3 regions of the Lysinibacillus sp. GbtcB16 genome follow, and region 1 is predicted to be linked to each of the others. Evidence: riboswitches for the same ligand, from Rfam matches in the RefSeq annotation. Region 1 holds a riboswitch; each other region holds the start of a gene.

What was found. A riboswitch is a leader RNA that binds a small molecule or an ion and turns the genes downstream of it on or off. The one in region 1 is predicted to bind cyclic di-AMP.
Region 2: it holds a riboswitch for cyclic di-AMP, as region 1 does, so the genes downstream of both, KVT27_RS18105 (APC family permease) here and KVT27_RS03045 (M20/M25/M40 family metallo-hydrolase) in region 1, are expected to answer to the same signal.
Region 3: it holds a riboswitch for cyclic di-AMP, as region 1 does, so the genes downstream of both, KVT27_RS09810 (TrkH family potassium uptake protein) here and KVT27_RS03045 (M20/M25/M40 family metallo-hydrolase) in region 1, are expected to answer to the same signal.

What each region holds. Positions count from the first base shown of each region.
Region 1 covers NZ_JAGXJV010000001.1:615,845-626,369, reverse strand. The annotation lists gene KVT27_RS03070 (GNAT family N-acetyltransferase) at 1-14, opposite strand, end outside; gene KVT27_RS03065 (YqkE family protein) at 174-440, opposite strand; gene KVT27_RS03060 (acetyl-CoA C-acetyltransferase) at 463-1,647, opposite strand; gene KVT27_RS03055 (alpha/beta hydrolase) at 1,854-2,825, shown strand; gene KVT27_RS03050 (S-ribosylhomocysteine lyase) at 2,877-3,347, opposite strand; cyclic di-AMP (ydaO/yuaA leader) riboswitch at 3,586-3,732, shown strand; gene KVT27_RS03045 (M20/M25/M40 family metallo-hydrolase) at 3,955-4,323, shown strand; gene KVT27_RS03040 (YneF family protein) at 4,423-4,641, opposite strand; gene sirA (sporulation inhibitor of replication protein SirA) at 4,741-5,166, opposite strand; gene KVT27_RS03030 (lmo0954 family membrane protein) at 5,509-5,865, shown strand; gene KVT27_RS03025 (PspA/IM30 family protein) at 5,881-6,519, shown strand; gene liaF (cell wall-active antibiotics response protein LiaF) at 6,631-7,314, shown strand; gene KVT27_RS03015 (sensor histidine kinase) at 7,311-8,351, shown strand; gene KVT27_RS03010 (response regulator transcription factor) at 8,326-8,958, shown strand; gene tkt (transketolase) at 9,142-10,525, opposite strand, start outside.
Region 2 covers NZ_JAGXJV010000006.1:6,875-17,399, reverse strand. The annotation lists gene KVT27_RS18105 (APC family permease) at 145-1,968, opposite strand; cyclic di-AMP (ydaO/yuaA leader) riboswitch at 2,088-2,237, opposite strand; gene KVT27_RS18100 (PepSY domain-containing protein) at 2,451-2,969, opposite strand; gene KVT27_RS18095 (PepSY domain-containing protein) at 3,062-3,727, opposite strand; gene KVT27_RS18090 (sensor histidine kinase) at 3,724-5,022, opposite strand; gene KVT27_RS18085 (response regulator transcription factor) at 5,019-5,708, opposite strand; gene KVT27_RS18080 (Nramp family divalent metal transporter) at 5,922-7,187, shown strand; gene KVT27_RS18075 (ABC transporter permease) at 7,426-8,115, opposite strand; gene KVT27_RS18070 (ABC transporter ATP-binding protein) at 8,108-9,031, opposite strand; gene KVT27_RS18065 (sensor histidine kinase) at 9,168-10,103, opposite strand; gene KVT27_RS18060 (response regulator transcription factor) at 10,109-10,525, opposite strand, start outside.
Region 3 covers NZ_JAGXJV010000001.1:1,941,509-1,952,033, forward strand. The annotation lists gene KVT27_RS09785 (hypothetical protein) at 121-591, opposite strand; gene KVT27_RS09790 (hypothetical protein) at 736-1,368, shown strand; gene KVT27_RS09795 (hypothetical protein) at 1,773-2,057, opposite strand; gene KVT27_RS09800 (hypothetical protein) at 2,077-2,262, shown strand; gene KVT27_RS09805 (potassium channel family protein) at 2,344-3,003, opposite strand; gene KVT27_RS09810 (TrkH family potassium uptake protein) at 3,026-4,363, opposite strand; cyclic di-AMP (ydaO/yuaA leader) riboswitch at 4,532-4,672, opposite strand; gene KVT27_RS09815 (hypothetical protein) at 4,949-5,098, opposite strand; gene KVT27_RS09820 (hypothetical protein) at 5,276-5,506, opposite strand; gene KVT27_RS09825 (DUF2798 domain-containing protein) at 6,333-6,824, shown strand; gene KVT27_RS09830 (sigma-70 family RNA polymerase sigma factor) at 7,442-8,017, shown strand; gene KVT27_RS09835 (hypothetical protein) at 8,007-9,056, shown strand; partial or broken gene KVT27_RS27525 (NUDIX hydrolase) at 9,464-9,859, opposite strand; gene KVT27_RS09845 (DUF4085 family protein) at 9,930-10,525, opposite strand, start outside.

The DNA.
Region 1 (10,525 bases):
TATAATTCAAACATCATTGTTCTCCTATCATAATTTAATCTATTTACTAAACTATAATAAGGTATATGTTATTGGCAGCGTCTCCCACATCATGATTTGTTACTTATAGAATATCGACTTTTTTGGTTATCCAAAAACAGTGAACCCACATGCGCGAATTCACTGTTTCCTTATTAATATTTCGTGCCTTTATCGCCATACTCGTTTAATAATTCTTCAAACGATTTATTTTTTTCTCGTTGCTTACGTTCAAAAGCTAGTTTTGCTTGGCGCTCTTCTTCTGCCGCCTGTTCTTTCACGGTTAAATCTTGCTTTGCCGCTTTTAATTTAGCTAACACATCGCCACCTAGCTGGTCTGCTAATGTGACTGCCTCCTGCTTTGGCAAGCTCGCTGTCATGCTATTGCTTGTCTGTTGTTGTTGTTTTCGTTTCTTTCCCATTTCATTCACCTTCTTATTGACATCAAGGACGCTTCACTACTGTAGCTACCCCTTGACCACCACCGATACATAACGTGGCTAAGCCCATTTTCGCATCACGCTTTTCCATCTCATGTAAGAGTGTGACCAAAATACGAGCACCACTTGCACCGATCGGATGACCAAGAGCAATCGCGCCCCCGTTGACATTTAGTTTATCATGATTAAAGCGTAATTCACGATCAACAGCAATCGATTGTGCTGCAAATGCTTCATTTGCTTCAATTACATCTATTTCATCTAATGTTGCTGCTGCCTTTGCCAGTGCTTTTTGTACTGCTATAACTGGACCAGTTCCCATAATTGCAGGATCTACTCCTGCGCTTGCATTGGCTGAAATAATCGCCATTGGTTGAATACCAAGCTCTTGTGCCTTTTTCTTCGACATCACAACAACTGCCGCTGCCCCATCGTTAATGCCTGAAGCATTCGCCGCTGTTACGGAGCCATCTTTTTTAAATGCGGGACGTAGCTTACCTAGAGATTCCTCTGTTACACCTGCACGTGGAAATTCATCCTTGGCGAATACAATAGGCTCTCCCTTACGCTGTGGAATCTCAACAGCGACGATTTCATTTTCAAATTTGCCTGCTGCAATTGCTGCCTCTGCGCGTTGCTGAGAACGAGCTGCAAAAGCATCCTGTTCTTCTCTTGAAATTTCATACTTATCACATAAATTTTCAGCTGTAATTCCCATATGATAATCATTAAAAGCACACCATAGACCATCATGAATCATAGTATCCACTACCTTTTGATCGCCCATTCGGAAGCCTTCACGCGCATTTTTTAAAACATAAGGTGCCTGGCTCATATTTTCAAAGCCACCAGCCACGACAATATCAGCATCACCTGCTAAAATAGCTTGCGTTGCTAAATGCACAGCCTTTAAACCTGATCCACATACTTTATTAATTGTTAATGCTGATACTTCATGTGGTAAGCCAGCCTGTATCGCTGCCTGACGAGCTGGATTTTGTCCAAGACCAGCCGATAACACATTCCCCATAATGACTTCATCGACTTGTTCCCCAGCTACTCCTGCACGCGCTAAAGCGTCCTTAATAACAATGCTACCTAAAGTTACAGCTGGTACGTCTTTTAATGTCCCCTGAAATGAGCCTATAGCTGTTCGTACAGCACTCACGATTACTACCTCATTTATCATGTCCATTCTCCCCTTTTCCCCGTTCAAAAATCAACACTGCTGCATATGCTACTAGCAGATATGTATATTTTAACAAATATTTTGACGATTTTCGATAATAGAAATAATCGCAGTTTTGCCAAAGTTATTGTAAAATGTTGACGTGTTTTAAACAATCTCAGTTGGGAACATTACAAATAAGAAACAGCATGTGGAGGTGTTTTATGATGAAAAAGAAGATGCTTTTATTCTCTGGTATTACAACAACGCTTGCCGCAGCAGCTACTGGTCTGTTCGGCTTCGCGCTTTCCAATAAATTAATGTATATTCAACAAAAAGATCCTGAATTTGTTCGTGAACGAGAAACGACAGCCAAACGCTTTGATGAGGCTTGGTACAATAAAAACTTGAAATGCGAATTAAATATTGATTCTCCTAATGGTTATACGATTCGAGGAATTATGCTTCAGCCGTTGCAAACCAATAACACGATCATCATATGTCACGGTGTTACCGAAAATAAAATAAATTCCGTTAAATACGCTCGGCTATTTGAAAGGCTTGGCTATAATTCAGTCATCTTTGACCATCGCCGTCATGGCGAATCTGGTGGCAAAACAACTAGTTATGGCCACTATGAAAAAAATGATCTTGATGCAGTAGTCAATACAGTGAAAGCCATGATTGGTGAAGATGCAATACTAGGTATTCATGGAGAATCTATGGGTGCAGCAACAATGTTACTTTATGCAGGTACGGTTGAAGATGATGCTGATTTTTATATTTCTGATTGTGCATTCTCCGATTTTTCCATGTTGCTCAAGCAAATTGCCAAAACTGAATTTAAATATGGCTCTATTATTCCCATTCGTTTTGCCGATTTCTTTGTCCGCCTCCGGGACGGCTACTCCTTCAAAAGTGTGACCCCCGCCGAAGCAGTGACCCATATTGAAAAACCTGTACTTTTTATCCATAGTATCCCTGATTCATTTATTCCAGCGTCCATGTCACTAGATCTTTACAATAAAAAAGTAGGTCCTAAAAAATTAAAGCTATTTGATACTGGGGCACATGCCCAATCCTTTAATGAAAATATGGATGAATACGAAGATTTAATTCATGATTTTTTAGAAAGTTTTATTTACCAAAAAATAAATCGGGATTCTTCCTCCTCCAATGTCATTCCATTCCATTTTTAACGCAAATAAAAACCTTGCTTTTATTATTCCCGCAAGGTTTTTTTTCCATATTTATTCTTCAAAAACGATATGCCATTCCTCTCGTTTCGCTAAAAATTCCTTCGCTAATGCTTGTGCTCCTTCTAAGCTATGACTCGCAGCCCAGCCACATTGTACCTCATTACATGCAGGCACTGCTGTCGCCTTTGTCACGTCAGTAAATGTTTTTTCTAAAATAGTTAATAGGTCCTCATAATCTTCATGATTAATAAGGGATACATAGAAGCCTGTCTGGCAACCCATTGGACTGAAATCAACGATATGGTCAGAATAATTACGAATGATATCCGCAGATAAATGCTCTAAGGAATGCAAAGCTGGCATTTCCATATGCTCTTTATTAGGTTGCTTCAAGCGAATATCATATTTGTACACTTCATCGCCATTTTTCCCTGCTTTAACTCCCGCTAACCGAACATACGGGGCTTTTACTTTTGTATGATCTAGATCAAAGCTTTCTACATTTGTCTTTTCGCGTTCCATATTTAACAGCTCCTTTTCTATGAATACTATTTATTATAGCTAGTTTTTCTAAAATTAGTGGGAATATTTTAAATTGCTAGTTTTTTTATGTTTTCATAGAATATTTCAAACGAATAGAGTTAAAAATTTTTTCATTCTTGTTTCTAAAAGACTGCTACACATCTTACTAACATAAGAAATTGCTTTGTAAAAAAAATTTTTACAGCCTTTTGTTAAAGAATTTCATAGTCAGTTTCAAATTTCTAAATCGCTGAAGCCAGTTGAGACAAGGAAATCAAATATTTACAGATCATTAGAAAATCCAAGGGGTGAATCCTTTTTAGGTAGGGCTACTCAAAGGTCCCAATCCGACAGTTAACCTCGTAAGCGTTATATGAGAAGGAAAATGGAGCCATATTCATTATTTGAATTGGAAAATTTCAGAATCCATTGAGGACGAGCATCTCGTTTGATGGATGGAACGTTATGAATTGGGTCGATGACATAGTCATTAATGAAAACGAATTCTTTCTGCCTAAGTGAGAGCTTCATTCTCAGTAATTAAAGTAGAAATCGGAGGGAAACAAACTATGAACAAGCAAAAAAATAAAGGGATCTTTTATGGCTGGTGGATCGTAGCTATTTAAACGCATTCCAGAAATTATTGATGCGAGGCACATATGACCTTCACACCATTTCAACACCTTCACTTTATAATAATATAGATCTTTGTACATTAGTCGCCCCTTTTGTCAAAGAAATTGTCGGTGAGGAAAACTTACAGATAGACGAAGAACCTTTAGCTGGTACAGAAGATTTCTCTTATATTAGCCAGCGTGTACCAACGATGTTTATGTGGGCTGGATCGAACGGTTTAGGAAATCAAAACTATTCACTTCATAATCCCAATATTATTTTAGATAAGGGTGTTCTACCGTTAGGTGTAGCTGTTGTTGTACATAGTGCAATTAACTGGCTGAATGCTTCTCTTCATTAAAAACAAGGGGATGTCTCAACCATTTTGAGACATCCCCTTTTATGAGTCCATGTAAAAAGCAACCAGTTACCTTAACCAGCTGCTCCTTAAAAATTCCAATTATTTTTGGAATTTATTCATTTGTGCCATCATTTGACGTACTTGCTTTTCAGACGGCGTACGACCCATTTGTGCCATCATCATACGAATCATTTGCTCATTAATAGGTGGGTTTTCTTTTAAATATTTCATCATAGCTTGACGAGCGAAATAGAAACCAAGTGCCGCTCCCGCTGCTAATGCGATAATTACGATAATAATCCAGCCCCATGTAGGCATACAACCAACCTCCTCCACTACAATATACCGAGAAAAAACTCTCCACGCTCCATTATACACCAAATGATAGCATGTTACTATATATTGTAGTGAATTTTCCTAGTGCATTGTATACTTCATAGGTTTCAACCACCCACATTCATTATCTTGTTTATTGAAAGCAATGAATCGTTCACTCATTTTGGCAAGCATTTGAAATAAATCTAAATCTAGCATTCGTGAACCCTCACAATAAACACAAATCTTACGATCCACTAAATAAATAGCCATTTTGCCTTTTATCGGATGTTCTAAAAACAAAGCATTACGAGCTCTTTCTAAATGTGCATATTTGGAATCAAGTTGATGCTCCAACATTGCTGCTATTTCATCAAAACGAACGGATTCACATATATACGCAAGCTCTTTTAAGGATTTCTCATTGGCGTCTTCACAGCCTTGCATCATCTCTAACAACTTTCGCTCTCTGCCAAAAATAAACGTTAAATGCTCTTCTTTTATCTTATATATGGAATAGGTTCTCACCAGAAATCCTCCTTCGCTCAGTTTATTTTCCATAAGTATAGCTCATCCCATCTTGTTAATTTGTCAAACGGAGGAAGGTTTCATCTTCTATTTTTGTCGAAAAGCTTCTAGTTTAGGATCTAAAAATTACTTTATGGCAGATGATAATTAGCTCTTAAAATGAACTGCTATTTTTCAATGAAAACAAGCAAGATACACTCATTGTGTACATCAAAAACCCACTTTTATTGCAGCCTAGATAGTTCTCAGCCTCAAGACCTAGTAGAAAATCAATTTCGAGTCCGTTTTAGACAATCTTGTAAATCGGTAACATAAAGGTACAAACGAAAGGAGCTAAAACAAATGAGAAAATTTCTTTTATTAACTGGAGGCGTTATCGCAGCATGTGTTGCACTAGCCTTAATCGGACCATTGGCAGGCTTACTATTCTCCGGATTATTTGTAGCACTAGGGATGCATTTTTACATGGCGAGCAAGTCTAATTTCGGTAAAATCTTTTGGTTCGCGGTTGGTCTAATCGGTATCCTATCAGCAGTATCGAACATTCCTGCAATGATTGGTCTTGCAGCAATCGCAATTGTCTATGTCATTTATAAAAAATGGAATGGCGAAGATGTAAAAATCCCAACAATTGAAAGTAAAAAAGAAGAAGACCCATTTACAAACTTCGAAAAAGAATGGTCAAATTTAACAAAATAAAAGGAGAGAATGAATATGAATTTATTTCAACGTTTTAGATATACAGTAGAGGCAGACTTACATCAGTTATTTGATAAGAAGGAACAAAAAAATCCAATTGCTATGTTAAACCAGTACATCCGTGAAGCTGAAAAACAAACAGAAGAAACAGGTAAATTATTAGAACGTCAAGGACAATTAAAAGAAAAGCTTGAGCAAGAATATCAACAAAATGCAGATTTACTTGCTAAACGTGAATCTCAACTGACATTAGCACAAACTAGTGGCGAGCAAGATTTAATTGATTTTGCAACAGATGAAGTGACAGCTTACACTGCCCGTAATCATACATTACAGGCAAGTATCGAAGCAAGTACACGTGAATATTTCGAGCTAGAGCGTAAATTTGAAACAATGAAACATAAAATTAAAGACATGAAAGTTCGTCAATTACAGTTAATGGGCAAAGAAAATGTCACTCGTGCCCATCATCAAATGGATGGTATGATAGCCAAAAACAATAAAACAAATTTTGAAGATTTGGAAGCTTATATTGATAAATTGGCTTATCAAATTGACAAAGATCATGAAGTTACAACATTTGAAGCAAGATTGGCACAATTAGAAAAAAAAGCTTCAGAGCAAAGCTCTCCACTGCTAATTGAAAATAAATAACATGTTATAATGGAAGCAATGCGCCAACTCTAACCGGCGCATTCTTTCACGTTTAAAACAGAGGGTCCCATTCCCTCTTTTATACTATTAGTAGAAAGAAGGGTGACCCTCTTGCAAAATTTCACTACAAATAAGCTCACATTTTGGGTACTATGCTTCTTTTTACTCGTTTTTATGGAGCTTACTATTTTTAATAATGGTGGCGCCTTTTGTTTATTGATTGGGGCCGTACTGCTTTATTTAAGCTTTGCTAAAAAAGTCCGCTTTTTTAAATGGACCGGCATATTCTTCATTGCGATTGCATTATTCACAATGTGGAGCCTCCGTCTATTCATTGTCATTATGCTCTTATATATGCTTTATCAATACTTACAACGAGAAAATGAACCAAAAATAGTTGGTGCTGAGCTTTTTGAAAAACTATCTACCTCGAAAAATGACTTAATTGGCACCATACCAGCACCAACAGAAGCATACAAATGGCAAGATGTGCAAATTCAACGTTTAGCAGGAGATATCACAGTTGATACAACTCAAACGATTTTGCCTGCTGGCACAAGTCTAATTACGATTCGTCAAGGGATTGGTAAAGTTCAAATCTATATCCCGTATGAAATACCTTTTCGTATACACTATACGACCCTATTTGGTGAGCTTACTTGCTTACATGTGGGTCCACAACGTATTTTAAATGAAAGTGTTAGCTTTTCTGATGGAAATCCTGAGGATGCAAAACGCATTTTAATTATTCATGTTGCAACATGGCTTGGAGATTTGGAGGTGCTGCGTAAATGATTGCCTTTATCTCAAGATTATTTACCTTATTATTCATTTTAATGAGTGCTACATTCGGATTGCTTGTTGCAGTATGGGGAAATCCTGATGAGAAAACTTGGGAACCTTTATGGCGACAAAATTATGATAATTTTCCTCTCGGCGGAATTATTGTAGTCAGCCTATTTGCTCTTAGCTTCCTTTTTACCAGTTGGATTAGTATGACTGCTCGTGCCCGAGAAGCTCAAGCAACGAAAATTATAAAGCAGTTAATCGAACCTGATTTTGTGCTTTCTAAAAAGCAAGCCCTTCCGAAACCATTAAAAAAAGCACTTGTGCAAACAAGTGAATTAATAGATACACAGCGTAAAAGTCTACAGCGCTTATCCAATGAACGTGCAGAAGCTCATGACAAAATTATACAGGAACGTATCATTGCTGAACGTCAGCGTCTGGCTAGAGAATTACATGATTCTGTGTCGCAGCAATTATTTGCAGCCTCCATGTTGCTTTCTGCTTTAACGGAAAATGACGAAAATGCGACTAGCTTAAAGCAAGTGGAAAAAATAGTTCAGCAAGCACAGCTCGAAATGCGTGCATTATTATTACACTTGCGACCTGTTGCACTTCGCAATAAAACACTTGCCCAAGGCTTAGAGGAATTAATTATCGAGCTTCAGCAAAAGGTTTACTTCCATATTGAATATGAGCTAGAAGAAATGGCATTAACGAAAGCAGAAGAAGATCACCTATTCCGCATTGCCCAGGAAGCCCTCTCTAATACACTTCGACATGCCAAAGCAAGTGAGGTTGAATTGTTGCTTGTTGCACGAGATGACTTAGCCATTTTACGCATTCAAGATAATGGTTTAGGCTTTGATGTAGAGGCAGATAAATCCACTTCTTACGGCTTGCAAAATATTGCTGAACGAGCTGTTGAAATTGGCTGCACATATAAAATTGTGTCAGTCCCTGAAGAAGGAACGATTGTCGAAGTTAAAATTCCACTACATAAAGAGGAGGTCAATGACAATGATACAAGTGCTCATAGTGGATGATCATGAAATGGTGCGTATCGGCGTTTCGGCGTACTTATCCGCACAGCCAGATATTACAGTTGTGGGAGAGGCTGAAAACGGGCAAGAAGCAGTTGAGCGTGCCCTTGCCCTAAAGCCTGATATTATTTTAATGGATAATGTTATGCCCATTATGACTGGTGCTGAGGCAACAGCAGAAATTTTAGCCGCATGGCCCGAGGCAAAAATCATGATGGTGACTAGCTTTTTAGATGATGACAAAGTCTACCCTGCTTTAGAGGCAGGGGCAGTGAGTTATATATTAAAAACATCTAATGCTAAACAAATTGCAGAAGCCATTCGTAAAACAATGGGTGGCGAAACGGTATTAGAGCCAGAAGTTACATCTAAAATGATGCACCGTATGCGCCACGGCAATAATACACCCCTTTACGACCACCTTACTGACCGTGAAATGGAAGTTTTATTGCTGATGGCACAGGGTAAAGCCAATCAGGAAATTGCTGACGAGCTATATATTGCTTTAAAAACTGTGAAAACACATGTAAGCAATATTCTAGCAAAGCTTGAGGTTCAAGATCGCACACAAGCCGTTGTCTATGCCTTTCAGAACGGGCTTGCTAAATAATTTCTACATAAAAAACTGCATAACCATATGCAGTTTTTTTAATTAAACATATTTTAGAAGACTCTTGCTACGGGATGTATTTGTTCATTCCTTTAGTGATACGGCATCCAATAGCAAAAAAAATACCGCAACACCCTGCGAATTCATACGTACGCTGAGTGTTGCGGTATTTTATTAAAAATCTTATAGTGCTTTTACTTTTGCAACTACATTCTCTACAGTGAATCCGTATTTTTCCATTACAATTTCACCTGGAGCTGATGCGCCAAATTTATCGATTGCAAGCACATCACCTTCAAAGCCAGTATATTTATGCCAGCCGAATGATGCACCCATTTCAATCGCAAGACGTTTAGTGACAGCTTTTGGTAAAACAGATTCTTTGTAAGCAGCATCTTGTTTTTCAAAGCGGTCCATAGATGGCATTGAAACGACAGCTACATCCATGCCTTCAGCTTTTAATGCTTTTTGTGCCTCAACAGCAAGTGAAACCTCTGAGCCTGTTGCAATTAAAATCGCATCCGCTATTTCTTTAGTAGCAGGAGATACTGTGTAAGCACCCTTCGTTACACCTTCACGTACTGTTTCAATAGAAGCGTTAAGAACAGGTAAGTTTTGACGAGACAATACTAATACTGTTGGCGTATTTTCTGATGCAACGGCAAGTTCCCACGCAACAGCTGATTCATTTGCATCCGCAGGGCGAACAACAGATAAATTAGGCATTGCACGTAATGATGCAAGGTGTTCAATTGGTTCATGGGTTGGACCATCTTCTCCTACCGCAATCGAGTCATGTGTAAATACATACGTTACAGGAAGACCCATTAATGCTGAAAGACGAACTGCCGGACGAACATAATCTGAGAACACGAAGAATGTTCCACCAAATACATTTAAACCACCGTGAAGAGCCATACCGTTTAAAGCAGCGCCCATTGCAAATTCACGAACACCAAACCAGATGTTGCGACCAGCATAATCGTCTGCAGAGAAATCGCCTGCTCCCTTCATCGTTGTTTTATTTGAGCCAGCAAGGTCAGCAGAGCCACCAAAGAATGATGGTGTTTTCTTAGCGATAGCGTTAATCGCATCACCAGAAGAAGAACGTGTTGCAACAGATTTACCAGCTTCATACACTGGTAATTCAGAAGCGAAGTCTGCTGGTAATTCACCATTCATAGCATGTTCAAATTGAGCAGCTAACTCTGGGAATTCTTGTTTATAAGCAGTAAATTTCGTATTCCAAGCTTCTTCAGACTGAACTCCTTGCACTTCAGCTGCAGCATTAAACGTATCATATACTTCAGCAGGAATTTGGAAAGGCTCGTGTGCCCACTCATAAGCAGCTTTTGTTAATACCACTTCATCTGTACCAAGTGGTGCACCATGTGAATCAGCTTTACCTGATTTATTTGGAGAACCAAAACCAATCACTGTTTTCACTTCAATCAATGTTGGTTTGCCAGTTGATTTTTTAGCTTCTTCAATAGTTGCGTTAATCGCATCAACATCTGTGCCATCTGCAACTTTTAAATAATTCCAACCATAAGATTCAAAACGTTTT
Region 2 (10,525 bases), on a different contig from region 1:
TTTATTCGGTAGAAGCCTATTTCTCCTACTGAAAAAAGTTTAATTTTTCGGAATTTAATGGTATTCTGCGACTTTTTAATTGTAAACGTTCGTGTTTTCAATCAACGTACTGATTATAACAGACAATTTTCTAGCATGCTAGCATTATTTTGATAAATGAAAAGGTACTGTCATAATCACGACATTTCTGTGAAATAACAATGTTGTACGTATTAATAAGCTTGATTGATTGTGAAGCATATGATGCCAGCCCTTTTTCGGTAAAAATTGAGGGATGACAACCGTTACTTTATGACCTGTTTTCGCACATTGATGGTCCACTTTATCTATAAATTTGATCAATGGTTGTGTGATGCTACGATAAGCCGAATAATAGGTTACTAGTCGAATGTCTGGTTGCCAAGCCTGCCACTTTTCTTCGAAGGCTTTTGCATCAGCTTGATCGAAAGCCACATAAAAGGCAATAATTTTATCAACCTTTAGTGATTTCGCATAATGAAGGGAATTTTCAACCACCTTCGTTATACCAGCTACTGGTACGATGAATACATTTCCTTCAATAGTAGCGACTTCCTCTTTACTCAATCTCAGCTGTTCTCCAACGGCTTGATAATGAAGCTTGATCCGATGAAATACAAAAATGATAATTGGTAAAAAGACAAACACTGGCCATACCTGAGGCAACTTCGTTACAAAAAACATCATCGCTACGATAAACGAAATAGCTGCACCAATTGTGTTAATCGTAAATTTTGCCATCCAGCCAGTAGGTTTTTCACGCCACCATTTTCGCATCATTCCCGTTTGCGCTAATGTAAACGGAATAAATACCCCAACAGCATAGAGTGGAATTAAATGCTCTGTTGCCCCATCAAATAAGATGATTAAGACAATGGCTGCTAGCCCTAGCATCATAATGCCATTAGAATACCCTAGGCGATCCCCACGCATTTGAAATATTCTCGGAATAAAACCGTCTTTTGATAAATTGACAGCAAGTAGAGGAAATGCTGAATAGCCCGTATTTGCTGCAAGTACCAAAATCATCGCTGTTGTACCCTGTACTATATAATAAAAGAAATTTCGACCAACACTTGCTTCTGCTAGTTGGGAAACGACTGTCGCTTCCGAAGTTGGCGCAATTCCGTAAAAATAAGCTAAACTAACAATACCGATAAATAAAACCGCTAAGATTCCGCCCATTGCTAACAATGTTTTAGCAGCATTATTAGGAGCAGGATTTCTAAAATTAGGGATTGCATTCGATATAGCTTCTACCCCTGTTAAAGCTGAGCTCCCTGTCGCAAATGCCTTTAATAATATAAATAAACTAATCCCTGCGACAGGTGTACCTATCTTTGGATGCAGCTCTGCTGGCACCTGACCTGTTGCAACATTATAGAGCCCCATCCCAATCAACACTAGCATAACGACTACAAACAGGTAGACAGGGTATGCCAAAACAGAGGCGGACTCTGTTACACCACGTAAGTTCAAGACCGTTAAAAAAATCACAAAGATAATAGCAATTGGCACATTGTATGGGTGCAGACTTGGAAATGCCGATGTAATTGCATCTGTCCCTGCTGATACACTTACCGCTACCGTTAAAATATAATCAACGAGCAATGAGCCACCTGCTACAAGACCTGCGTTCACACCTAAATTTTCCCTAGAAACTACATAAGCGCCGCCCCCGTGTGGATAGGCGAATATAACCTGACGATATGATAAAGTCAGCGCCACCAATAGGACAACGACCCCTACCGCAATCGGTAAAGAATACCAAAATGCTAATGTTCCCACAGTCATCAGGACAATTAAAATTTGTTCCGGTCCATAGGCTACGGAAGACAAAGCATCGGACGATAATATTGCCAATGCCTTTGTTTTACTAAGCTTTTGTTCCCCTAACGCATCGGATCTTAATGGTTTGCCGATTACATAACGTTTAAATGAGGATTTCATCAATAAACACCTTCTAGTTTCTTAGATTGTGTTTCGCCTTCCTAAATGAGATCAAAAAACGCCTACAAGTCATCACTAAATAAGACTTGTAGACGCTCATCTGTCTGCCAAGCTCCAACTTTTCTGCTCTTAACGCTTACGAGGTTAGCTGTCGGATTCGGGCCTGAGTAGCCCTACCCTTCAAAAGAAGAGATTCACCCCAAGGATTGCTTATGCGCTCCGTCTAAAATGGGTCCCCCGCGTCTAGTTTGCTTCAGCGATTTAGAAATTTGAAACTTTAATAATGATGTCATATTACGCCTGTCGATTAAAAAAGTAAAGAAGAAAATTTTTATTTTTTACAAGTGAAATACATAGACTTTTTGAAAACATTGTTAATATCCATGGTAGAAATTAATTTACCCGCGAATACCTAATTTAAAGGCATTTTACAACAAAAAAAGCCTTAAAAGTATGCTCTACTTTTAAGGCAACAACTATTATTAGTCTTCCATATCTTGTTCAAAATCAACAATTTCTCCTGTAATCGAATCAACATCAACATCATATTCATATTGCCCATTTTTTAACTCAATTTCATAAATACCATCATCTAATTTAATTTTTGTGACTGTACCCTTTGCTTTTGTTAGAGCCGCTTCAATAGCCTTTTCTTTACTTATAAGGTTAGTAGCAGTATTAGCGTTAACCCATTCATTATCATCGTCATCTTGACGCTCTTTCTTCTGCTTAAGTAATTTACCAGTATAGGCATCGAATTTTAAATCATACTCTTCTTTATCAGCATGCACCTCTACCTCATAAACAGAGCGGTAGCGGTTTTGATCTAGTTCAATATCTGCTACTGTCCCATCCACTACTGATAATGCTTTCTTTTCGATTTCTTGCATGGATAGGATCTTTTTTTCTTGTGCACTTCCTGATAATAAAGTTGTTGAACCAATTGCCGCTCCAACACCAAGAGTCACCACTAATGCAGGAATCATCATTATTTTTTTCATGTTCATCTCTCCTTTGTTTTATCTGCTTTTAGCTTACCAAGCAAAGATGATAGAACTATAAGAGGAACATTAGAATTCCATGAGAAAACTCTTTAATCGTCCCATGAAACAGAAAGGACCTTTCCAGATACAGCATGAATTTGGAACGTGGCTTCTTCATGCTCTGTTTCAATTTCAACTAAATAATAACCGCCCTCCGCAGTATCTTCAAAATCTACAGAATCCACTTTCCCTGTTAATTGTTGCAGCGCTATATCAATGGCTTGCTGTTCGGTAATAATGTGAGGTTTTTCAGGCTGATTTAATGGTTCTACATCTTTTTCAGATAACACTTCACCCGAATAGCCATCTACTGTTATATCTTTTTGCTTATGCTCCTTTTCAACACGTGCGGTATAAATGGTATCTGTGAGCATGACGCTTTCTACCTCACCATATTTTTCTTTCACCATTTTTCTTATTTGATTTTCTGTTAACAATAATTTACTTTGCCCTTTTTGCAACGTTAGATCAGAAACCTGCTGTGTTGTAGCATCAAGCATGGCTGTATATTTCAAATTCTCACGTGTAAATTGTATTTCAAATGAATTTCCACGCTTTTTTACTTCTGAAACTTGACCCTTATAAATAGCTTCGATATGGCGTATGGCCTCCGCTTCACTGAGAGGCTCCTTTTGAAAATAGCGATTTTGAATAAACCAAAGCACTCCGCTACAAAGAAGGATAATCACAATAAGTATTAAAACCCACTTTTTCATTGCTGCCCCTCCTTTGGTATACACAAGGTAAAACTTGAACCTTCTCCAACTGTACTTTCCACATCTATGGTGATGCCCAATTGTCCCGCAAGTTCATGTGCAATCGCAAGCCCTAAGCCAGAACCGCCTGTTTTACGATTACGATCCTCTGTGACACGGTAAAAACGCTCAAACAAATGTGAAACATGCTCTGCAGGAATACCGACGCCAAAATCCTGAATCGTCATTCGTACATGCGTAGTAGTTTCAGCTGTGGAAATATGAACGTCATCCTCACTATATTTCCTAGCATTATCAAGCAAAATAAAGAGTAATTGCTTCAAAATTTTTTCATCACTGTCAATAAATTGTGGTGCTTCTTCTGCGTCGACTATAAAATTCCGATGGTATGCCTGCTGCATTTGTGCAGCCACTTTATTAAGGAAGGGAGCTAGCTCTAGCTGTTCAATATGAATATCCATATGCTCATTATTTTTGGCTAGCTCTAATAATTGTAATACCATTTCATGCATACGAGAAGATTCATTTGCAATAGCCTGTAGCGATTCCTGCGCTACTTCACGATTGTCAAAACCTCTTCGCAAGAGCAACTTTGCATAGCTTTCAATGACAGTAATGGGCGTCTTTAATTCGTGAGAAGCATTTGAAACGAATTCCTGTTGCTTTTGATAGTGCTGTTCAAGCTTCTCCATCATCATATTGAACGTTCGATTAATTTTTGCTAATTCATCCCCACCTTTAGCTGGGATGTCCATTTTTTCATATTTTCCCGTCGATGCACTTTTGCGCATTGTCGCATTTAAGCGTTCTAGTGGTAACAAAATTAGGCGACCGAGTGCCAAGCTCGCTAAAAAGATTGGAATGGTGGCAATAATGGACACAACGATCAAAATAGCCTTTAATAAATCCAGTGTACTTTCTACTTCCTCCATGGATTGCTGTAAGGTGATGTCCACAATTGTCCCATCCATCCAAATAGTAGGCATTGTATAGGCAATAGAAGTAACATCTGGCATGTCTAGAGTGGCCTGAACCTTGGTCTTTAAATTTTCTCCACCATATACATAGATAGCACCACCAGCTGGCATATATGCTCTTAATACCTGCTGTAGGTTGGTTTGTGTATTTAACTGGCTTAATGTTGAGCTTAAATCATTCGCTCGTGTATGAAGTTGACTATATTCCGTATTATAGGCAAATTTCTCGTACAAAAAGTAAATTCCACTGTTAGTTGCCACTAAAATTACTAGCATTAATAAAGTGGTAAGTAGATGAATTTTTGTTTTAAGCTTCATGATTTATTTTCCTTCAGCACATAACCTACACCGCGAACTGTTTGAATAATGGGTGTTACATTAGCGATTTCAAGCTTTTGGCGCACATAACGAATATAGACATCCACAACATTTGTATCTCCGTAGTAATCAAAGCCCCATACCGTCTCTAATATTTGTTCCCTTGTGAGCACCTGCTTAGGATGCTTCATTAGATATAACAATAAATCGTATTCTCTAGGAGTCAGTTGGATCTCCTTACCATAATAAATAACTTCTCTTGTCTGCTCATCGATCGATAACTGTCCAAACGATACACCAACCTTTGTTGGACTAGCCTTTTGAGAAAACCGTAGTGCATTCCGGATACGGGCCAGTAATTCTTCAATTTCAAAGGGCTTTGTCACATAATCATTAGCTCCCAAATCCAATCCCTTTACCTTATCCTCCACCTCACTTTTAGCAGTCAGCATAATAACTGGGGTCTGTGATTCTGTTGCGCGAATACGCTTTAGTACATCTATGCCACTCATTTCGGGTAACATAATATCCAGTAAGATTAAATCCCATTGCTGCTCACGATATTGCAATAAACCGTCTGCTCCTGTATGGGCCATCACCGCTTCATAGCCTTCAAACTGAAGCTCTAACTGGAGCACTCTCGCAATATTTTCTTCATCTTCTATAATTAAAATTCGATTGCTCATGTCGAATCAGTCCTTCATCTTTTCTTTCATCGTAAACGATACAGGTAAGGAAAGTCTAATTAGAAATTGATGAGAAATGTGCATACTTATTTTTTAAAAATTTTAAGCAAAGCGCTTCCCTTTTTCTAATCCTAGCGTTAGAATACTATTATCTTATTTTCCTCCAGGAAACTTTATTTCACAAACGATACTTTTTGAAATGAGGGAACAAATATGGTATACAAACAAGTCACAAAATCGTCTGCTGAGGCGGTTTTAGATGGAGATATAAAAGGTTGGCGACGGTTTTTACCTTTTCTTGGACCTGCATTCATTGCAGCGGTCGCCTATATTGATCCTGGCAATTTTGCCACAAATATTACAGCTGGCTCTCAATATGGTTACTTACTCCTTTGGGTAATAGCCTTTTCTAATTTAATGGCGGTGCTCATCCAATCCTTATCTGCCAAGCTTGGTATTGCGACAGGAAAAAATTTACCTGAGGTGGCACGTGAACATTTTTCTAAAAAGACATCTATATTTCTTTGGATTCAGGCTGAATTAGTCATTATTGCTACCGACCTTGCTGAATTTATAGGTGCCGCATTAGGGCTTTATTTGTTATTTAATATCCCTATGCTTCCAGCAGCTATCATTACAGCAGTCGGATCATTTGCTATTCTAGAGCTTCAAAGAAGAGGCTTCAGAGCCTTTGAGGCAGGCATTTCTGGCATGGTTTTAATTGTCGTATTAGCATTTGCCTTCCAAACATTTTTAGCACAGCCAGATTGGGGCGAAGTAGCGTTTGGTATGTTCACGCCACAATTTGAAGGGGTGGATTCATTACTATTAGCAACAGGTATTTTAGGTGCGACCGTCATGCCCCATGCTATTTACTTACATTCTTCTTTAACACAAAGTCGTATTATCGGTCGTAATGAAGAAGAAAAAAGACGAATTTTCCGTTTTGAATTTATTGATATTATCATCGCTATGATCATTGCAGGAGCCATCAATATGAGTATGCTCATTATCGCGGCAGCAGTATTTCACACACAGGGGATTGTAGTAGAGGATTTAGATGTTGCCTATAACGGCCTAAAGAATGCTCTCGGCCCAATGGCTGCCATTTCCTTTGGTCTTGGTTTACTAATTGCTGGGCTAGCTAGCTCCTCTGTAGGGACATTAGCAGGTGACGTAGTAATGCAAGGCTTCATTCAACGAAAAATACCACTTTATTTACGGAGAGCCATTACAATGGTGCCTCCGTTAGCGATTATTGCATCTGGTGTAAATGCAACCCATGCGCTCGTTCTTAGTCAGGTTGTGTTATCTTTCGGTATTGCATTCGCCCTCGTCCCTCTCGTTATGTTTACAAGCAAACGAGACATTATGGGTGGTTTAGTGAACCACCGTATTACTACTATTTTAGGCTGGTTTGTAGTTGTCATCGTTGTGGCATTAAATATTTACTTACTAGGTGAAACAATATTTGGATAAAATAGTGAATTAATAGACTAACAAAAGGCATCGAGAAGAAAAATCTCGATGCCTTTTTGTTGATAATCTAAAGGTGATAATTATAGACAAATTTACTACCATTGGATCCTACATGATCCTTTACTCTTGTAGGATAGCTAAAGCAGCGCAGAAGTTACAGTTAATTTCTTCATTGAAATCACCTTTATCGAATTGCTATCATCATCGTTCGATAACAACAAAATTTATGGCTCTTTCATTAAACATCAACCTTCTCGATATTGCGGATAGCTAGATAGGCAATACTAATACCTATGATTGCTAACGAGATTGGAATAATAATGATGTCATTTAATGTGAAGTTACCTGTATTGGATGAAGTCACTGATACGATTAGAATAGAAGAAATAATTGTTGCTGGAATAGAGTATTTTCTCATTCCGAAATATAATGGAATTAATGCCATCCCTGAGGCAGCAATTGCATTCATGAGTACAGATGGTATATGTTGCATGATTAAAGTATTAGATAAAACATCAGGAATTAAATCAAATTTATCGCTTACGATGCAAAAAATGGTTGTAATCAAGATATTTGAAACGATGATTGCACTAAAGGTAAAAAGCATGACAATCGCAAGCTTAGCAGCGATTAATTTCTTTCGGCTTATAGGATACATAAAGGCCAATGTGATTGTTTTAAACTTATATTCTCCGATGATCAGTTTAGCTATTAATGTAGCTGCAAAAATAATAAATACGGCTCTGACAAATGAATCGATGACACTTAAAGCCATTTCATAATTTGCAATATCAACTTCCCCTTCTACTTTAGAAATAAATAAAATCATAAACATAAATCCTAAAATAATAAAGTTAGCAAACATAGCACTTTTAACATAGGAGCCTAAATGATATTTTTTCATTTCCAAACGCATTAAATTAAGCATGAACAATCCCTCCATTTATTAGCTTAAGGAAGTAATCCTCTAATGTGCTAGTTTTTTTGCTAATCTCCTCTATTTCAATGTCATGTTCAATCAATGTTTTTGTTAGAACCTTTTGGGATACTGTCAAATCATAAATTCGTATAGAATTGTCATCCATCAGTTTGAAATTAGCCATTCTCAATTCACTTTCTAAAATAAAGGCTGCCTTCTTACCATCGTTTACGATCACTTCAATATAGTCGGCTTGATTACGATTAATCGTATCCATCGTTACTTCAGTAATGAGCCTACCTTCCTTGATGACACCAATCGTATCGGCCAATTGTTCAATTTCCCCTAATATATGACTAGAGATAATGATCGTAATGCCATACTCCGTACAGAGCATTTTAAAAAGCTCTCTCAACTCTTTAATCCCAATGGGATCTAGTCCATTAATTGGCTCATCTAAAATTAGGAGCTCTGGCTTTGTAATAATAGCGCGTGCAATACCTAGTCTCTGTTTCATCCCTAATGAGAAATCTTTTACCCGTTTCTCCTCTGCATTTGTTAATTTTACAAGGTTAAGTACATGGGCAATTTCCTGCTTATTGTAATAGCCCATATATTCGCAATGCAATTCTAAGGTTTCCCTAGCCGTTAATTTTTCATAGAAAATAGGATATTCGATAATCGTTCCCATTCTTTTTAATAGTTCATACGATTGATCGGTCAACCTCTCACCAAATATTTCAACATCTCCACTGGTTGGCTTCGTCAGATTCGTTAGCATCTTCATAACTGTCGTTTTACCCGCTCCGTTAGGGCCTAAAAAGCCGTAAATCTCTCCCTTCTTCACGTTCATATTGACAGCAGAAACCACTTCTCTTCCTTCGTACACTTTCGTAAGCTGGTTTGTTTTCACAATGTATGTCATGTCAATCTCTCCCTCAAATGTGGCTATTTTCATTATAAAAAATGAAACTCTCTAATTTATTACTGGATTCTTACAAATTTCTTAAGAGCATAAGAAAAGCCTGTAAAGCACAATAAAAGCTCTACAAGCTGTGATTTCAATACATCATTCGTTTTAATGCAATGGTAAAAATGGTCTTTTTATAGGGAATACTTGATAACTGGATGGAACCGTCCATCATTTCCACTAATCGCTTTGTAATCGTTAAACCTAAGCCACTCCCCTGGAAGGATTTATTGCGAGAGTCCTCTAGCGTGTACATTCTCTCAAAAACACTATCAATATGGTATTCATCGATTCCTTTACCACAATCCCATACATCTATATAAATAGTCGTTTCATCATTTCTTACGGTTAAGCCAATTACATTACCATCCGCTCCATAGGCAAGAGCATTGGATAAAAGATTGTTGAGAACCCTATCTAACGCTTCTTCATTACCAAGGGCATACATAGGTGTTTCAGGGATTGTAATAGTAATATTTAGTCCCATGGACGTGACCATATCGTAAAATGATAATATATTTTTACGGCTAATTTCACAGACATTGATTTTAGTGATTGGATAATCTGTATCCCCTGCCTCTAATTTGGCAAGATCGAAAAATGTATGAATAATTTTTAATACTTCTAATGTTTTAGCATGTACACCCGCTAATAGTCTTTGACGCTCCTCTTCACTAGCTGAGCCTTGAAGCTGAAGCATTTCAATATAGCCTAACACAACCGTTAAAGGCGTTTTTAAATCATGTGAAATATTGGCCAGCATTTTTTTCATGGAATCTTCCATTTTGCGATGGGTCGCCTGAACTTTTTGGTGATGGTCCAGCCAAGCGTTTATCGAAATAAGTAGCTGTTGAATTTGTGAATTGCTCGTAGTTACCAAAATCTTTTCGTTACTTTTTTCTTGAACAATGGCTTGGAGTTTTTCATTCATATATTGGATCGTCTGATTTTGTTCTTTTTTTGCTTTCCATTGAAAAATAACTATTCCTATAAGCACCACAATTATGATTAATAGCATGATTATCATATCTGTTATCCTTCAAACTTATAGCCAATTCCCCACAGCGTCTTAATATACTGGGGGTTGGATGGATCATCTTCAATTTTTTCGCGTAGCCTTCGAATATGTACATTAATAATATTTTCATCACCGTAATATGCATCTTTCCATATTAGCTGATAAATTTGCTCTTTCGTAAAAACTCGGTTACGGTTTGTTACAAATAGCTTTAAGATGGCAAATTCCTTTGATGTTAGCTTCACTTCTTGTCCATTTTTATTTATTGAGAAATTAACAATATCTATCTTTAAATGGCCTATAACTATTACATCTTGTTTGGGATCTATTTGGCCAGCGTATTTCGTAGCTCTTCTAATAACGGCCTTTACGCGAGCTGAGAATTCCAGCATAGAAAATGGCTTAGCAATATAATCGTCTGCCCCTAATCC
Region 3 (10,525 bases), 1.3 Mb from region 1:
TTCCTTTCTCTGGTACTCCATGCTCATCGGTTATCCTCATTTGTAGAATTGTCGACCATTTTTTTGAAGAACGGACTCCCCTATGTTCGACCGCCACGTAAAACATTTATAAATTATTGTTTATCGTGTATACACACCTATGAAACCATCATCATTCCCATTATTAAGAAGTTTGATTTCCTCATAGGGATTCTTCTTGTTACTTTCTAAAAGAAATAGCTTTTTGTAATTTGTGCTACTTCCTTCTGTAGTTGTATAGGTAAAAGTTAAAATTTTCTTTTCCTTATTATATTTAAAGGAGTAATCAGAGTAATTCTTTGTAGTTGAATTTATTAAAATATATGTTTTATGTTCATTTTCATCATAAGCATAAATTCCATCCTTTAATTCTTCTCCAAATATGTTAAGAACCTTCTTACTTTCTTCATGATTAGCATCCAGTTCTAGTACTCTTAAATTTTCTAATTTTGTATTTTCAGAAAGAACAATTTCGGGATTGTTCTCTTCATAGTTAACATCCACACTATAGCTGCAAGCCGTTTGCATTAACAATAATCCAAGTAAAGCACAAACTGTTAACCTCTTTTTCACGACTCTTTTTCCACCTTCTTTTAAAATTTAATAACTTTAGTTAATACTTACATATTATACAATAATCTAAACTAGTATATACAAATATTGCCACTTAGTATATAATGGAAATTGAATTACAAATACAGGGGGGGTTGTTAAAAGATGACAGCAATAACTGGAAATAAGTTACTTAGTTCGTTGTTCTTTAGCTTTGTGTTATTTTTAGTTTTTAGTTGCAGTAGCCTTTTAGTCCATGCAGCCGAAAGTGATTCAGAATTACTACCCTTTGAAGATTTAGAATTTGTGACAGATGATAGGTATAGCGTACCAACAGAAGACGGTGGCATGATTTTGTTTGAATCAGAAGAAGATTACCAATCTTATCTGAATAACAGCATACAACCTTTATGTGCTACATGTAATCAGACAACTCAGACAACACTTGAAAAATACACTGTTTCACGCGCATTTATTGGTTATCACCCCGCTACACCAGGTTGGGATAAAGTGAAAAGTGTATCCATCGCTGGCGGAATCACTTGGAGTATAAACGGCTCCTTTGCACAAGGTTCATCAACGTTCGGTATTTCATTTTCACATAGTTTTACATCTACAAGGACTTATGAATCGCAGTACCCTACTAAATATATCCGTGTTGGTGTTAGAAAAGATGTTATTTACCACAAAGTAAAAAATGTAGTAAGAAATCCTATGGGTACAATTATCAACACGTATATCACTGAAACTGCAACTCCATATGGTGATACGTATACGGAGTTAATGTATAGAAATTAATTAGCTATTTAAAAGTAGTACAAGTATAAATATCATGTTACGAAAACCCAACTACAAATTTTTTTTGTAGTTGGGTTTTTAAATTAACGAAAGTATTGAAAGCAACTCAAGCAAAATCTTTATTCATTAAAATAGAATAAATCCATGCGCCAATTATGGGGTACACTCATAAGTCATACCCCACAACCCTTGCTATATCAGCATTTCTAGGCTTACCTAAAAATACTGTTTTCATAAATGCCAGGTTTTTTGTAATAAGGGGTTATAAAAGTAAATCAACTGGGGTAAAAGTGAGGTACTACCGTTTTTGAAAGTTTGTACCCCACTTTATTAGTTTGCATAATAATTATTATATGGCAGGTGTATAAAAAAATCACTACTCATTTAGAGAGTGATTTTTTGTTTTATATAAAACTGTTCATGGCCTCTTTAGTTTCAATTGAGTACGTTTCTTCTTCTATGATGATAGGCTCATTTCGATCAATCCTAAATTTACTTTGAGGTGGTCGTTTCATATCCTCTTCAATTAACCTCTTTACATACTTACTGACGTTTCGTGGCTTCCCAGTCAACGGGTTTGTTTGTTCTGCATGATTTAATAGTGCGAGATCGTGTTCGCAATGGTAATTGTCCAATTTTCTTCGCCATTTAGATGAAATGGAAATACGTAAGATTTTTCGATTACTCAAATTATAAAGGCGATGGCCCATGAACATCATTGATTTTATTGGGTTTACATTATGCGGAGGCATCATTGTTTTGTGGGTAGCCGATAAGGTTGAAAACTTGGTGTATAATCTGAAATCGATGCTTGGAGAAACTATAGATGAGGCTGTTACTGTAGTAATGAAAGTTGTACCTAAAAAGAAGAAACATGATGAATTAGAGGTTTAGTTTAAATAAATCCAGGTACTCATTCGAGCACCTGGCTATTTGTTTGCTACATTATTTACCTTATCAAAGCTAAATATTCTCTTAGTCATTTAAACTTGAGAACCTTGCTAAATCACTTCTTTTACCAATAGTTACTAACAGATCTTCTCTTTGTAGTAATTCCTCAGGAGATGGTGAAACGATAATATCTCCAGTTCTTATTATTGCGATTACACTAACGTTGAATTTAGCACGAATGTTCAGCTCTTTTAAGTTCTTACCAACCATTTTTGAAGGGATAATAATTTCTTCTATATTATGATCCTTAGAAAGTTCAATATAATCGAGAGTGTTTGGTGAAAGAAGTTGATTGGCAACTCGGTCTCCCATATCCCTTTCAGGATAGATAATCCAATCCACTCCTATTGCTTCTAAAACTTGACCGTGACGTTTTCCAATAGCTTTTGCGATTATTTTTTTTAATCCAAGATTTTTAAGTAGCATACAAGTCAAAATACTTGCTTGAATATCATCACCAATTGCTACAATTATACAGTCAAAGTTGGTAATTCCTAAGGATCTAAGTGCCTTCTCATCCGTAGAATCTGCAATAACTCCGTGTGTGTAAAAAGTTTCAGCATCTTCTACACTCTCTTCATCTAAATCTATACCCAAAACTTCTTGCCCAGCTTCATGTAATCTTCTTGCGATACTGGTTCCAAATCTTCCTAATCCTATCACAGCATATTGTTTTTTATCCACTCTCTATACACTCCCCGTTTATTTATCCAATCATTATTTTACCTTTTGGACGTCGGTATGCTTCCTGTTTACGTCTTTTAGTAATTGCAAAACCTAATGTAAGAGGTCCTAATCTCCCCACAAACATTGTTAAAATAATTATAAAACGACCAATTGGTGAAAGCTCAGGCGTTAACCCCATCGATAAACCAACAGTACCGAATGCTGAAGTGGCTTCAAATAGATACATTATAAATACATGACCTTTTTCCGTAATACTTAACATGAAAGTGACAACAACTACTATCATGATACCACTCATTGCGACAGTTAGTGCCTTTAGGATATTTTCAATAACAATACGACGTTTAAATAAAACTACTTCTTCTTTTCCTTTTAGTTGAGAAAGGGCAGTTATAATTAATACTGCGAACGTAGTGACTTTAATACCACCTGCAGTCGAACCTGATCCTCCTCCAATGAACATCAAAAAGATGGTTAAGAACAAGGTTGCATGAGTTAAATCTCCCATAGATAATGTATTAGCACCAGCAGTTCTAGGTGTAACACTATGGAATAAAGCGCCAAGACCTTTTCCTGTTGGAGATAAGGAACCTAATGTTTTTACATTACTATACTCAAATAAGAATATTAAAATAGTTGCTCCAACAATAAGGATAAGCGTTGTGCTTAAAACAACCTTTGTGTGTACCGAGAAAGTACGAATTTCACGATATTCATAAAGTTCATTAATCACAATAAAACCTAATCCCCCTAAGATGATAAGAGAACTAATTGTTAAAACTACAATGGGATCGTCAACATAATCAGTTAAACTGTTAAACCCTCCCATTAAATCGAAACCAGCATTATTAAAATTTGAAATGGCATGGAAGAATCCATAATAGATTGCTTGACCAATAGACATATCAAACGAAAAACGAACGGCAAGCAATATACCACCAATACATTCAGTTATGACAGTGAAAATTAATATCCGTTTAACTAATCTAACTACGCCAGCAGTTGAATTTGTATTAAAAGCTTCTTTCAATAACAACCTTTCTTTTAAAGAAATTTTTTTCCCTAATAGAACAAATAAAAAGGTTGCAAATGTCATAAATCCTAGCCCACCTACTTGTATTAGGATTAGAATTACAATTTCTCCAAACAATGAAAATGTTTCACCGGTATCAACAACTACAAGACCTGTAACGCATGTAGCCGACGTAGCAGTAAATAATGCATCTAAAAATGCTAGACCTTTACCATCTTCTGTTGCTATAGGTAGAGTTAATAAAAAAGCACCTATAAAAATTAGAATAGCGAATCCCAAAACAAGAATCTTTGCAGGATCAAGATTTTCTTTTAAGCTCTTCATTTTTATCTCCTAAGTGTGGTACATAGTAATACATTACTTTACCCAAAATTTGAATTTATATGAATCATGTGCGGAATAAAAACCATTCGCAACCCTTTTATTGGAAAATAAAAAAAGACCGATCTAAACAAGCAATAAAAAATTACTGAGTTAGGCGGTCTTCTTTATGACCTCCTTCGCTTTAGCCGACGAAGTTAGCTGACGGGTAGGATGGCGAAAGAGAATATCTCATCCTTTCTGCAAGGCAGAATTAACCCCAAAATAATGGGTCCTCCGTTCTCAATTGTTGAGATTTGGCCGATATTTTATTAGTTCTGATTTACGGAATTATTGTACTCCTTCATATAAATTTTGTAAACAAGGAAAATATTTATCTATGCTTATTAAACTGATCACTCCATTGGTGTATGTTGTAACATATTAAATATCGGAGGAATTCAATTAATATTCAAAATTAAGCTCTAGAAACATTTCTCGGTCTTCTTTAATAATAATTTTTAATATAAGGTGTCACCACGCTCTGATAACCCTGTAACACGCATTTCTTGTGCTTTAATATCATTCCTAATCGATTCTACCCCAGCGTTAATTGTCTAGTTTCGTGCGTATTACGGCTGAATCAGATGCATCGTTCTTAACATCCTTGTCTCGATTACGGTTGTAAGTGAGCACCCCAATAAAAGCATCTAATACTGTACATAAAATTCCGATTAAAGCTTCTGTTTGACTGTCCATGTCAACACCTCACAAATAAAAATAGCACCGCTCGGCAAAGTGCATTGCTTAGGTCTTGTTGTATAAAAATAGCCCTCCACAGCTGATTGTGGAAGGCAAAATATAATGCTAGTTATATTGCGTATAATTTTGTTCAAGAAAAAACCCCACCTATTGGTGAGGTTTAAACTAAACGAATTAATAAGTAGTAACTACAATATTAGAATCACCATCTTTAATGCCACCTGTTACAACTAACTTAATGTGATAGGTAGTGCCCACCATTAATCCACCAATTCTAACACCATAACTTGTTTCTGTTAATATAGGGTTGTTATAGTTTGGGTTAAAATTAGGACCATCAAATACTGCAACAAGTGTTGAATCAATCCAAGTTATTCCTCCATCAGTTGATTGTTGTACCTTCATACTTGTGGATCCTATTGCGGGATTAATTTTGAAAGTTAATTCACCATTTCCTTTATAACCATCAATTCTAAAATCGTTTTGTGCGCTGTTCTCGTCTTATAACTTTTCGGTTTTATAACGAGCCTTCACCGTACAGGCGACTTTCATCGCATACGGCGATCCATCAGCAGTAAATTTAGTACTTATTTCCCCCTCAACATCTTAATTTTATTTGAATATTAAATCAATAGTACTTGGACAAGGTAAAGAAATCTTAACCTGCCTAGGTCCTTATCATTTTAAACAATAAAAATAACGCTAGCTTATGCTGCGTTTGCTTCTTTAATTCATATTTGAATGCAAATAAAAGACCACTATATTAAGTGATCTTTTTAACAAGGGAATGATTTATTTTTTACATATTATTCTTAACAAAACATGTAAACTGGGGTAATGCCTTATCTCTTAAAAAATATGGGCCGGCCGTGTATGTCATGCTTGGAACTAGTCTGTCAAGCGCAGGTCGGTCGTCGGTCTGTCTTTCCCTAATATTTAGGTTTTGATAAATACCAAGGGAGGAAAACCTTACCGCTCCGACCTACCTCCGAGTTTCCATTATATTTCCTTTCACAAAACATGATACATGTTTTTCATTTGTTCCTTTTGTTACATCTGTTCCTTTTGTTCCCCAATCGCGCCCTATTATTGAATAAACTATTGCATGCTGCCCTCATATTGTGCAGTAACATATATTTATAATTCCCACCAAAACCTTCACAGAATTGTCACTTACTAAGTATTTATAAAATTTATATACTTACTCAAGTAACGAAAGGAGTGTTGACGTATGCCAACTACTAGAAAAGAAAGTCTATATTTTGGTTTAATAATGTGTTTTGGAATGGTACTTTTTATGACCCTTTATAACTTCTACCTTAATGATATATTTGGACAAATTTCTTTCTTAGGCGGAATTACTGATTTTTTAATAGGTTTTATTGTTGCTATCATTCTTGACTTGTACCTAGTGGGACCTATAGCTAAAAAAATAGCTTTCAAATTAACAGCAAATACATCAAATGTTCTATTTAAGATTCTAACATTATCTACATGCATGGTTATTGGAATGGCTTTTTTTATGTCTATTTATGGTTTGATAACAAGTTATTTTCACAATGGATTGTATTCCAATTCGATTATCAAAGAATTCCTTTCTGTGTTTTGTAGGAATTTTATTGTAGCATTGCCTTTGCAAATTATTATTATGGGACCAATTGTACGTTTTTTATTTAATAAGTTTATAAAAACTTCTCAAAATAACTTAGTACTAAAAAATTAAGTTGAAACATATTATTTACGTTTCAAGTAACCTTAGAGATTTATTCTTTTGGGTTACTTTTTTACTGAACATTTTCTTTCAAGTATGCAAAACCACTTTTAAAGGTTATCTAAAAAGACACAACTCCTTTTATAGGAATTGCGCCCTATTCGACTAAAGCCCCTATTAGTTCAATAATCAATATTAGGAAATTTATTTACTTCACACAAGAAAAAGTCAGTAAAAACGGAATTCATTATCTTCTAATAAATTCTTCTTCACTACTAAAATGTTCACGCGGTGTACCTTCACGTAAATCTAGAACTGAAAACCAACTTGTTTAAGTGCTATAAAATAATGTTCGATTGTACGATGATAGTTCACCACTATTTGGCCAATCCAAGGCTATTTCTTTACCCCTCACAGAAATAGCCATCGACGATCCAATTACCACGTTTATCCCCTGATTGCTTACTAGCCAATGAACCTCGGCTGGCATACGGGTCGTTGTACTCCTGATTTTCTTCCTGATCGATGACCGCCGACACTCAGCCGTTTGCAAAAAAAAATAAAGAACCGAACCTTTTTTTGATAGAGAGACAATATAGTGTGTAAGCTTACTTAGGAGGACCCTCTGAATGCAAAATGAATATATGTACCAATTACTCACAAAAATGAAAGAAGGTGATCAACAGGCGTTTCGTACGATGTATGATGCCACCTATCAGGACGTCTACCGGACAGTCTCCTTTCTGGTCGATCATCAGCAGGATCGGGAAGATGTCATGAATGAGATCTATATGCAAATGTGGACCTCCCTTGCTAACTATGATACGAACAGACCTTTTCACTTCTGGCTAAATGGCTTGGTAATCCGTCAAGTGCAGAGATTTCGGGTCAAGAGTTGGCGGAGATTCCGAATTTTTGAACGCATCCGTGCCTTTTCTCGGGAAGAGCCTCATTGGGATCAACCTTCTGTGTTGATGGATGGGACGAAGCAAATGATAACACAGGCAATCCAAAAACTGACCGATAAACAACGATCCGTGATTGTCCTCCGCTTTTTTCACGACTATAAACTTGAGGAAATAGCGACATTGCTCGAAATTCCGCTGGGTACGGTCAAGTCCAGGTATCATGCTGGCCTTCAGGTGCTTCGAAAAAACTTAAGTAATCTCCCCCCAGAAAGGATGGAAGAAATCAATGCCAATTGAACGCAAAATCCGTGAATATCTGCACAAAGAGGCAGAAACTATGGAGTGCCCTCCGGCCATTTCCAAACGAATAGAACAATCCTATTCTCAATATTTCCAACGAAAAAGGAGCGAAATAAACATGAAAAAACGATTAATTAGTGGATTAGTTGCTACTGCGATTTTGATTCCAACCGCAGCATTTGCGGCCCCTAACTTGATTGAAATGCTTACTAGAACACCAATGACTGTTGAACAAGTCAAGGTGGATGAGGTTGGCAAAGAAACACTTGAGAAGCTATATAACGCATTTCCTGAGACAAAATCGTTTGAGATTATCAATGCAAGCAAGGTGCAAGGTGTCCAAACAAGCATCATACTGCAGGAAAAAGGAGGAATTGGCAAAAAGATTTCCCTTCATACAAACGGTATTACGGGTGCGATTGAACACGTGAATCAGGAGAATTGGGAGCCAAAGGAGAAACCACTCACTACCTTAACCGATCAGGAAATCAAGTCGAAGGTAGATTATCTAATTGATAAAATGTTTGGCAACAGCGAAGAGTACAAGTTTGCTATGGAGCAAATAGAGAACCCGGATCAAAAAACGTTTATGTTGAATTACACCAAAAAGGGATCAAAAACACCTTTCTACCAGGTATTTGTTCAAGGAAATACAATCAGTGTTTCTCTAATCGGAGGTGAGACTACACCTTCAAACATTAAAGTAGAAGGTTTTTTCTCTACGAATGGGAAGCCTGATTATACTGCTGATTCCTTTTTAAACGACGAAAAACTGTTTGCTTTACTAAAAATTAGCCCAACAGAATTAAAACAAGAATTAGCAAAAGGTAAATCGGTTGTCGAGATTGCAGCATCTAAAAATGTCTCTAAACAACAAGTGATTGATGTGATTGCAAAAACACAGGCTGAAAGACAAATTCAAGATGAAAAAAATGATGATGTTCCTAAAAGCAATCGTTCAAGTGAACAATTGTTAAAAGCTGTTGAACCGAAAGTATTACAAGTTATTGAACATAAAACTGAAACACCATGGTAGAAATAACAAATCCTAGGCGGGTGAGGTGGCAAAATATCGCTTGAGTACATCTAATTCAATGGTTGCTTCTTAAATATGAATTTGAATGGTGGCATGAGGTGCTTTTAATCAAACTTTATTACAAACCTGTACTTAAACAAATGTGCCTATAGTTCAACTAGGGTTTAAAAAATAATCAAACTTTTTTATAAAGTATTTAATCTGCTACTTTAAATAAAGGCATGTTTTGATCAATCTTTTTCAAAACATGCTCTTTAGATCTATTCTCATATCAAGGTTGTTATCCTTTAATTTATTAAACTTTATTACAAACCTACAATTGTATTTTATTCAATTAAATGGCCCTTTTCATGAAGAAAAGCACAATTCTTGCTACCTAATTGCGCCCGATTGTTGAAGAACTTTATTCACCTAAATTCCTCATTACTTGATAAGGTTTGAACTATCAAAGCAACTTCTCTCGGTTTAACATCAATAGACAATAACCTTTTATATCTATCCACAAAGGCAAATATATTCCTCTATCTCTCTCTTTGTCTGTGTATTTCTCACCTTGTCCAGTTCCGAATGTTCCATTAATGATTTCGGATAAGAAAAAGTATTGGGTTCCTTTATATTCAATTTTTGCTATACAATCATTAACCTTTACTTCTACTCCCAATTCTTCAAATGCTTCTCTTTTTGCTGCGTCTTCTGGCGTTTCCCCTTTTTCTATTCCACCACCAAGAAAAACATAATAGACAATGTCATCACTAATTCTACCTTATCTTTTCTACTATAACTACCGAACCTCTATTTCGCATTAATCGTAACCTCTCATTCATTCAAATCTTTTTAAATTATTGCGCCTGATTGTTGAAGTACTTTGTTCGACTAAAAGTCCTTACGTGTAAAGGAAACTCGTTCAGCTGAAATAATAAAGTCAATTAACTCGTTCTCTCCATTTTTTAATAATGCATGAAATTCGTATTGATTATTAACTTTATACACTTCCTCATACAACCACCATGTATTTTCTAATAAACCATCTTGTTTTATTAGATGAGAATTTTCAAAGGTTACTTCATGTACATCTGTAAAACCACCTGAATTATCTATGGTTAATGTTAAATTTGTGTCATTTTGAATTAAGTTTATTACCTTACAATCATGGAATCGAAAATCCTCTACAATTTCTTTATCAAATGAAGTGGAGGCTTCTTTATAATAGCTTCTGTAATTCTCACTAATGGCATTTACTGACCTTTCATTTTCCTCACAAAATTTAGTTAAAGCATTTATGACCTTACGGGATGCTGTATATAAAGCGAAAACTCTTAAATCAGCTATCTGTTCTAAAATCATTTGTGGTAATTGCCTTTTTAAAATCATCTGATTTACGATGAAGGCGTTATCAAATTCTTCTGTTGCCTCTTCTTTATTAAAATCAATTGTATACATTTCTTCTCGTAAAGTAAGCCAATCCATTA